DNA from 2 places in the Sinorhizobium sp. 22678 genome. Region 2 is predicted to be linked to the other one. Evidence: predicted binding sites of a transcription regulator. Region 2 holds the regulator's gene; the other holds the start of a gene.
The links. Region 2 encodes PhoB, which activates phosphate uptake and scavenging genes when phosphate is short. Its sites were predicted from a motif close to TGTCATNNANCTGTCAT; they were not measured.
Positions count from the first base shown of each region.

Region 1: a site for PhoB is predicted at 3,080-3,096, ahead of ACTJKL_RS26670 (esterase-like activity of phytase family protein). Genes of this name have one in related genera too.

Region 1 is NZ_JBQEMS010000025.1:42,410-47,318, reverse strand. It holds gene ACTJKL_RS26680 (metallophosphoesterase family protein) at 1-9, opposite strand, end outside; gene ACTJKL_RS26675 (MarR family winged helix-turn-helix transcriptional regulator) at 262-735, shown strand; gene ACTJKL_RS26670 (esterase-like activity of phytase family protein) at 806-2,998, opposite strand; gene hupB (DNA-binding protein HupB) at 3,230-3,502, opposite strand; gene lon (endopeptidase La) at 3,724-4,909, opposite strand, start outside.
Region 2 is NZ_JBQEMS010000021.1:69,799-74,707, reverse strand. It holds gene ACTJKL_RS25035 (GcrA family cell cycle regulator) at 241-762, shown strand; gene phoB (phosphate regulon transcriptional regulator PhoB) at 870-1,553, opposite strand; gene phoU (phosphate signaling complex protein PhoU) at 1,664-2,377, opposite strand; gene pstB (phosphate ABC transporter ATP-binding protein PstB) at 2,467-3,282, opposite strand; gene pstA (phosphate ABC transporter permease PstA) at 3,296-4,618, opposite strand; gene pstC (phosphate ABC transporter permease subunit PstC) at 4,615-4,909, opposite strand, start outside.

The DNA of each region.
Region 1 (4,909 bases), on a different contig from region 2:
GCGGACCATGACCCGGCGCCGCCGCTTTCGTCAATGGCAGCAGGACCGGGTATCCACGGAATGCTTGAATGCGGGCAGCGTTACGACGCGCCGGCGACAACTCTTCGCTTCGCAAACAACGGCATCGCGACCAGGGCGCGTTTCTTGTCGCCGCCGGTCATTCCCAAGTTTTAGGTGGTTTTGGTCGACAAATGCGGCAATTGTGACTATCAATAATGTCACTGCCATTTCACATGGCCCCTCATAATAACTCATAAGGTCATGAAGAAGACATTCGAGGTTTCCGATAAGCTGTTCGAGCTCTACCATCGCGTTCATCGTCTGGTGAACGAGTCCATGACGGAGGAAGGCGTATCGCTTGCCAGGAGCAAGTTCCTGTTCTTCCTGAGCAAGCTCGGACCCTGTCGGTCTACCGACATAGCCTGTGCGCTGAATTTCGCTCCGCGAACAGTGACCGAGGCGATCGACGGACTGGAACGCGACCGTCTGGTCATGAGAAAACCCGACCCCGAGGATCGCCGCGCAAAGATCGTCTCCATAACAGAGACCGGCCGGGCCGTTCTTCAGGCTGCAGAACATCCGCGCAAACAGCTCATCGAAGAGATCTTTTCGGCGCTCGATGACGAGCAACTGGACCAGTTGTACGATATCGTCAGCAAACTCGTCGAGAAAACCGATGATATCCGCAAGCGCAAGGAAGAAGCGGAAGCCACGGAGATTGCCGTCGGGCGCTGAGCGCCGTGTCAAGAATCAGGAGGCCGGGACATCATGTCCCGGCCTCTTTCGTTTTCTCCGTATCGGACGCTTACATGGCGTCCATCGCGCCTATGGAGAAGAACAGCGTTTCGCCGGAGGAGTCGTCGACGCCGTCATTGTCGGTGACGACATAACCGTTGCCGGCCGCGTCGATTGCAAAGCCTTCGACCTTGTCGACGACATAACCGTTCAGCGACTGCAGGTCCGGAATGAGGTCGCGCACCTCTTCCTTGTTCACCACAGGCAGTGCCCCGCCGAGTGCCGCGGGTTTCAGGTCCGCGAGCGCGACGCGGTAGAGCTTCTTGAGCTTGGCGGCTTCGCCGACCAGATTGTCACGCTCGAGAATATAGGCGTAGGCTCCATGAACGGAAATTTCCGACAGGCCGACCCAGCCTTCCTCCGCCTTTTCAAGCGGATAGCGCACGGCGCCCCATTCCTTGCTCGACGGCTTGTAGGAGACGAGCTTGACGAAGCCCTTCTCGTCATCCTTCCATTCGCGCTGCACAGCCATCCAGAGAACCTGATCGTCCCCTTCGCCCACGACCGCTATGCCTTCGAAGCCGTAGCGGATCTCGCTGGCGCGCAACTCCTCCGGTAGTGCGATCTCCTGCTTGATCTCGCCCTTCCTGTTCACATGCAGCAGCGCATGGCTGTAGAGCTTGTCGGAGTTGCCTTCCGAAGCGAGCCAGAAGCCGCCTTCGCCGTCATTGGCGATGCCTTCGACGTCGAGCTTCTGGGCGGGAGCGCCGTCACGGGTGACCGGCAGGGCTTCCGTGATCAAAGCGGGCTTCTGCGTAGCGTCGATCGTGAAGATGGTCGGCTGCGACGAATAGACTGAATCATTGACCGCATGCAGGAAGCCGGGCTTGTCGGCAGCGGCAAGGCCGGAAAGCGCCCCGAAGCCGATGGGTAGCCCGTCCTTCTCCACGGAACGGATCTGCGGATAGGCAGCCTCCCCTTCCCCGCGCTCGTAGATCATGACATGCGCCCGCGCCCCGCCGTCTTCGACGAGATCGACCTCGTTGGCGGTCGCAAACAGGTTGCGCCCGGGGATGGCGACAGCGCCCTCGGGGGAAACGCCGGAGGGCAGAAGCTGCACGAGCTCCGGTTCGCCGCCCGTATCCTTGTAGACGCCGACGATCGAGGCCCGTTCGGAAAGAACGAAGAAAAGCTTGTCTTCGCCGAATTGCTCCATTTCCAGCCCTTCCGGCTCGACGCCCTTCGCCGAAGAACGCTTTTCCGGATAGTGGCCGATCGACGCGATAGCGTGTTCGAAGCCTGCTCCCGACTCGTAGAGGACCTTCCCGGTCGTGTCGAAGATCGTGAAGCCGCGGCTCCCGCCCTCATAATCGCCCTCATTGGCGACGACCAGGCGATCGTCGTCGAGCCACTTGATCGCATCGGGCTCGCGCTTGCGGCCCGCCTGCTCGCCGGTAAAGGCGATGGAGCCGTCGCGCTTTGTGTCAATACCTTGGAGCTCGACCGTGCCCGCAGGGAAATGCGTCTTCACGGTTGCGGACTTACCGTCGATGATGACGATGTGGTTGTTCTCCTGGAGGGTGAGCGCAATCTCGTCCCTGCCGTTGAAGGCTACGAATTCCGGCTCGGGATCGTCGCCGGCGACCTCGGCGAGACCGGTCAGCGTCACATGCCTGATGGTCGCGCAATCGGCCGCCCCGTCCTTCAGCGACAGGATCACGAGATCTCCTGCAGGCATCTGAGGGATCTGCCCGTCATTGACGTCCTCGTCGCGCTCGTTCTCGATCGCGATTGCGGCAAGCGTCCGATCCTTGTTCACGGCCACCGAGTCCGGCTGGCCACCGAGATCGCAGGTGGCATCCACCTCCCTGCCGGCAATGTCGACCACGGCGAGCACGCCGGACGGATTGGTAAAGCTTTCGCTCGTGTTGACGGCAACGAGCGCTTTGGCACCGGCTACCGCAACCGAAGTCGGCTCCCCGTCGAACGAGACGATACCGCCTGCCTCAGGCGCCCTGGCGTCGGTGATGTCGATGAAACCAATGCGTTTGCCGGGACTGTCGGAATAGATCAGCGTATTGCCGTCTTCGCTTGCGGTGATGATTTCGGCCGATGTCGGGGCGTTCCGCTCGGCTCCCTCGGGCAAATTCGTGGCCACCGCAAAGGATGCGATGCGATTGAATACCTGTTCGGCCTGAACGACCGATGCCGTCGATGCGGCAAGTGCCGCGGCCAATGCCGTGGTGATGGAAATTGCTTTCATCTGTCCCTCCTTGTCGCGGCACGCCGTTGCGCTACCGCGTGCGTCCGAAAACGTCGGACGGGAGGCTTTTGCAACTGTCCTGTAACAGCCGGATGACAGGGAAAGCCGGAATGAAAAGAGGCCCGGATGACCCGGGCCCCAATCAACCTGCCGAATGCCGCCTGGGCGGTATCGCGACAGATGGAACATGAACCAGTAGCGGACGGAGGCACCCGCCGCTCCATCGGTAAATTAGTTGACGGCGTCCTTGAGGCCCTTGCCGGCCGTGAACTTCGGCACGTTGCGTGCCGGGATGTCAACTTCCGCACCCGTCGACGGGTTGCGGCCCTTGCTGGCTTCGCGGCGCGATACGGAGAAATTGCCGAATCCGACGAGGCGGATGTCGCCGCCGTTCTTCAGTTCGCCCTGAATGGTCTCAAAAACTGCATCAACGGCAGAAGACGCATCTGCCTTCGAGAGTCCGGCCTTGTCGGCTACGGCAGCCACGAGCTCATTTTTGTTCATGTTTCCACCCCTTTCATGCTGGTTCGAAACGACTGTCTTCTTAAGGCGGGGCTGCGAAAGCAATGCCCACGTCTTGCCATTCCCAATTGCGCCTAATCCCTTGGAATGCAAGGGTTGCAGCGTGCTTTTACAACAAAAAAGACCGGCAGAACGCCGGTCTTCCTTGTTTTTCTGGCCGAAGGGCGCAAGCGGGACACACTTGTCACCCTATCTGCACTGCCTCAGTGGGCAATCGAAGTGCCCGCTTCGTCCTGCGAATCAACGGACGGCAGGGCGGCCGGCTGGCTTGCCGGGTCCCATTCGATGGGCTCCGGAAGCCGCAGCAACGCGTGCTCGATCACCTCGCCCATCCGCGAAACGGGGATGATTTCGAGGCTGTTCTTGACGTTGTCTGGGATGTCGGCGAGGTCCTTGGCGTTCTCCTCGGGGATCAGCACCTTCTTGATGCCGCCACGCAGAGCCGCCAGCAACTTCTCCTTCAAACCGCCGATCGGCAGCACGCGTCCACGCAGGGTGATTTCACCGGTCATCGCCACGTCCTTGGAGATGGGGATACCGGTCATCACCGACACGATCGCCGTCGCCATGGCGACACCGGCCGACGGGCCGTCCTTCGGGGTCGCGCCCTCCGGCACGTGGACGTGAATGTCGCGCTTGTCGAACAGCGGCGGCTCGATGCCGAAATCGATCGCGCGCGAGCGGACATAGGATGCCGCCGCCGAAATGGATTCCTTCATCACGTCACGCAGGTTGCCGGTAACCGTCATGCGGCCCTTGCCGGGCATCATCACGCCTTCGATCGTCAGCAGTTCGCCGCCGACCTCAGTCCAGGCAAGACCGGTGACCACCCCGACCTGATCGTCACGCTCGGCTTCGCCGTGGCGGAAGCGCGGCACACCGAGATAGTCGTGGATGTTCTCGGCCGTCACTTCGACCTTCTTGGTCTTGCCCTTGAGGATCTCCGTCACCGCCTTGCGCGCCAGCTTCATCAGCTCGCGCTCGAAGTTGCGGACGCCCGCTTCTCGCGTGTAGTTCTGGATGACCGCCATAAGAGCGCCATCCGTGACGGAGAACTCGTTCGTCTGGAGCGCATGGTCGCGGATCGCCTTCGGCAGCAGGTGCCGCTTAGCAATCTCCCGCTTTTCGTCTTCGGTATAGCCGGCAATGCGGATGACTTCCATGCGGTCCATCAGCGGCGGCGGAATGTTGAGCGTGTTCGCCGTGGTGATGAACATCACGTTGGAGAGGTCGTATTCCACCTCCAGGTAGTGATCCATGAACGTCGAGTTCTGTTCCGGATCGAGCACCTCCAGAAGCGCCGAAGACGGATCGCCACGGAAGTCCTGGCCCATCTTGTCGATCTCGTCGAGCAGGAAGAGCGGGTTGGACTTCTTCGCCTTCTTCATC
Region 2 (4,909 bases):
ACTCTGGGACTTGCAAAAATGCAACGCTCCGACAGCAAGTTGGGGAAAACCGCGAAATCGATTCGGCGCGATTCCGGCGACTCTTGCCACGGAGTCACCCTGCCGGTAGGTTAACATTCAATTACTAGACGCATGCGGCGGACCTAGTCACCAAAAGTATTATCGCGTTGAATCTTCGGGTTTTCCCGGAGAGCGGTGACGGATTCCGCCATCCCAACGCCGAGAACGGGGAGTGCAGAGATGAACTGGACTGACGAGCGGGTCGAGAAACTGAAGAAGCTGTGGTCGGAGGGCTTGAGCGCCAGCCAGATCGCGGCGCAGTTGGGCGGCGTCAGCCGCAACGCGGTCATCGGAAAGGTTCATCGGCTGAGCCTGCCCGGGCGCGCCAAGGCCGGCGGAAGCACGACCGCTGCAGCCCGGCCCAAACGGGCGACGTCTGCCCCGCGCGCACCGAACTATGCTGCGCGTTCCGTAACCCGCACCGTGACCCGCACGGCCGGTGCGACCGCGCTCAAGGAAGAGCTCGCAGTCGGCCTGGAAATGGACCAGGAGCTGCAGATCGACAGGAACATCGTCCTGCCGATGTCGCGGCGGCTGGAGCTCACGGAGCTTACCGAACGCACCTGCAAGTGGCCGATCGGCGACCCGCTCAAGGAAGAGTTCCACTTCTGCGGCAACGACTCCCCGGAAGCCTCTCCCTATTGCACCTTCCATGCCCGGCTGGCCTACCAGCCCTCCGCCGAGCGCCGGCGCATGCGCTGAGGCGCCTTGCTCATCCCGCTCTGGATGCACGACGAAAATCGGGGCCGGAAAGGCCCCTTTTTCTTTGCCATGCCGCAAGCCGGCACGGGCGCCAGCGACCTTCAGCCTCAGCTCTCCAGCGAATAGCCAGCGCCGCGCACCGTCCGGATGACGTCCGGCATGTTGGAAAAGTTCAGTGCCTTGCGCAGCCGCCCGACATGAACGTCCACGGTCCGTTCGTCGACATAGATGTCGTGTCCCCAGACACCGTCCAGGAGCTGTGAACGGGAGAAGACGCGCCCCGGTGAGGACATCAGAAATTCCAGCAGCCGGAACTCCGTCGGGCCGAGGCGCACTTCGCGACTGCGGCGGTGGACGCGGTGCGTCTCCCGGTCGAGCTCGATATCGCCGCAGCGCAGGAGCGTCGACAGAACCTCGGGCTTGGCGCGCCTGAGCATCGCCTTGACCCTCGCCATCAGTTCCGGCGTCGAGAAGGGCTTGACGACGTAATCGTCGGCGCCGGTGGCAAGGCCCCGCACGCGCTCGCTTTCCTCGCCGCGCGCGGTCAGCATGATGATCGGCAGGCGCTCCGTTTCCGGCCGCTGGCGCAGCCTGCGGCAGAGCTCGATACCGGAAACCCCGGGCAGCATCCAATCGAGGATGAGAAGGTCGGGCAGGCGCTCCTGCAGGCGGATCTCCGCCTCGTCGCCGCGAAGGATCGTATCGACCTCGAAGCCTTCCGCCTCGAGATTGTAGCGCAGGAGAACGCTCAGGGCTTCCTCGTCTTCGACTACGGCAATCTTCGGCAACATTCAGTAGGACTCCTTCCTACGCACGACAGCCGTCATGCCGCCGCACACGGTGGTAGGCCGCACCGAGGCGGCCGGAACAATTCTGCATAGGCACCGGATGCCGGGCGATCTCAGTCCGTCACGGAACCCAATGTCGACGTCATGTCGTCCTTCGGCCGTTCGCCCTGCGGCTGGGCGCCTGTCGCCATATAGTAGATCGTTTCGGCGATATTGGTCGCGTGATCGCCGATACGCTCGATGTTCTTGGCGCAGAAGAGAAGATGCGTGCACGGCGTGATGTTGCGCGGATCTTCCATCATATAGGTCAGCAGTTCCCGGAACAGGGACGTGTAGATCGCATCGATCTCTTCATCGCGTTCGCGAATGCTGTTCGCCTTTTCCGGCGAACGGGACGCGTAGACGTCCAGGACTTCCTTCAACTGAACGAGCGCGAGCTCGGCCAGGTGTTCGAGGCCGCGCGCAAGCTTGCGCGGTATGCCTGAACCGGCCACGGCAATCACCCGCTTTGCGGTGTTCTTGCCGAGGTCGCCCACGCGCTCCAGGTCCGCGGCGATGCGGATCGAACCCATGATCTCCCGCAAATCCGAGGCCATGGGCTGGCGTTTGGCAATGGTGACGATCGCCTTTTCGCCGATCTGCCGTTCCGCGTCGTCCAGAATGGTGTCGTCGGAGATCACCTTCTGGGCCAGGGCGAGATCGGAATTGACGAGCGCACGGACGGAGTCCGCCACCATCTGCTCGGCGAGACCGCCCATCTCGGAGATGCGGCGCGTGAGATACTTCAACTCTTCGTCGAAGGCGGACATGATGTGTGCGTGAGACATATTCGTTTCCTCGGGGGACGCGCTGTTCTGAATGGGCCTCGTTCGGTCTTGACCGGGAGGGACGGAAAAACTCCGCCCCTCTCCGGCCATCAGCCGAAGCGGCCCATGATGTAGTCCTGGGTGCGCTGATCGTCCGGGTTGGTGAACATTTTATCGGTATCGTTCTCCTCGACGAGATTGCCGAGATGGAACATGGCCGTGCGCTGCGACACGCGCGCCGCCTGCTGCATCGAGTGGGTGACGATCACGATCGTGAAATTCGCCCGCAATTCGTGGATGAGTTCCTCGACTTTCGCGGTCGCGATCGGATCAAGCGCCGAGCAGGGCTCGTCCATCAGAATGACTTCCGGGCTGACGGCAACGGCGCGGGCGATGCAGAGGCGCTGCTGCTGGCCGCCGGAAAGCCCGGTGCCCGGCTCCTGCAGCCGATCCTTCACCTCGTTCCAGAGCCCGGCCTTCTGCAGGCTCGTTTCCACGACCTCGTCGAGCTCGGTCTTGGTGCGTGCCAGGCCATGGATGCGCGGGCCGTAGGAGACATTGTCGTAGATCGACTTCGGGAACGGATTGGGTTTCTGGAACACCATGCCCACGCGGGCACGCAATTCCACCACGTCGATCGACGGATCGTAGATATCGTCCTCGTCGAGCGTGATCTTGCCCGTGACGCGGCAGTTCTCGATCGTGTCGTTCATGCGGTTCAAAGTGCGCAGAAACGTCGATTTGCCGCAACCGGACGGACCGATCAGCGCCGTGACCGTGTTCTCGCGGATATTGAGGTTGACGTCGAAGAGCGCACGCTTTTCGCCGTAATAGACCGACACATCGTTGCCGATCATCTTGTAAGGCACCGTATTCATTTTCTGCTCAAGAGCCTTTTCGACTGCAGCTTCCGACATGATGTTCATAGTCCTTACCCCACTACCAGCGACGCTCAAAGCGACGCCGCAAGAGAATTGCGCCGAGATTCATGAAGATGAGAAAGATCAGGAGAATGATGATCGCTCCGGACGTACGCTCGACGAAGGCACGTTCTGCCTCGTTCGCCCACATGTAGATCTGTACCGGCAGCGCCGTGGATGGCTCCAGCGGCGACCCCGGAAAGTCGACCACGAAGGCGACCATGCCGATCAGAAGCAGCGGCGCCGTTTCGCCCAGCGCATGGGCGAGGCCGATGATCGTGCCGGTCAGGATGCCGGGCATGGCAAGCGGCAGCACGTGATGGAAGATGGTCTGCATCTTCGATGCGCCGAGGCCGAGTGCGGCGGAGCGGATCGACGGCGGCACTGCCTTCAGGGCCGCCCGGGTCGCGATGATGATCGTCGGTAGCGTCATCAGCGTCAGCACGAAGGCGCCGACGAGTGCTGCCGAGCGCGGCATGCCCGCGAAGTTGATGAAGACGGCAAGCCCGAGGAGGCCGTAGACGATGGAAGGTACGGCCGCCAGGTTGTTGATGTTCACCTCGATCAGGTCCGTCAGCCGGTTTTTCGGCGCGAACTCCTCGAGATAGATGGAGGCGGCGACGCCGATCGGCAGCGACAGCACGAGCACGATCAGCATCATGTAGAGCGAGCCGAGAAGGGCGACGCCGACACCCGCCGCTTCAGGCCGGCTGGATGCGCCGAAGGTGAAGATGCCGGTGTTGAAGCTCTTCTTGAGCACGCCGGCCTCGGCAAGCTGGTTCATCCACGCGACCTGCGCATCCTTCACCTTGCGTTTGGCTTCGTCGACCGACAGGTCGATCTGGCCCTTGAAGGCGGAGTCGATGTTCGCTTCGGCAAGCAGCGTGACGGGAACCGTCCTGCCGATCACCGACGGATCGGCGACGACGATGTCACGCAGTTGCGTCCGGGCGCTGGCGGAGACCATATCGGTCGCCTGCTTCACCAGCGGCCGCTTCGACGGATCGAGGCCGAGCTGCTTGACCAGAGCCTCCCGCACGAGCAGCGGATAGTTGGCGGTATAGAGCCGCTTCGGATCGGTCGCCCGTTCGTTCTTCGGATCGATCACCTTCTCGGAAAACTCGATCGGCAACGTGATCGTCGTCTGCTGGAAGGCGGTATAGCCCTTCGAAACGACGCTCCAGAGGAGAACCGCGAGGAAGAACAGACCGATGGCGATGGCGCTGATTCCGAAGGCACGGAAGCGGCGCTCCGCGGCATAGCGGCGCTTGATGCCGATATCGCGTCGGCTTGCGGCAGGTCGGGTGGAGACCCTTACCGTCGGGGAGGCAAATTCGGTCATTCGTACTGTTCCCGATATTTGCGCACGATGTAGAGCGCGTAGATGTTGAGGCCGAGCGTGATGACGAAGAGCGTGATGCCGAGCGCAAAGGCGACCAGCGTCTGCGGCGAGGTGAACTCGAGGTCGCCCGTCAGCTGATTCACGATCTTGACCGTCACCGTGGTCATCGGCTCGAGGGGGTTCAATTGCATGCGCGCCGCGACGCCGGCAGCGAGCACGACGATCATCGTCTCGCCCACCGCGCGCGAGGCCGTCAAAAGCAGCGCCCCGACGATGCCGGGAAGTGCTGCA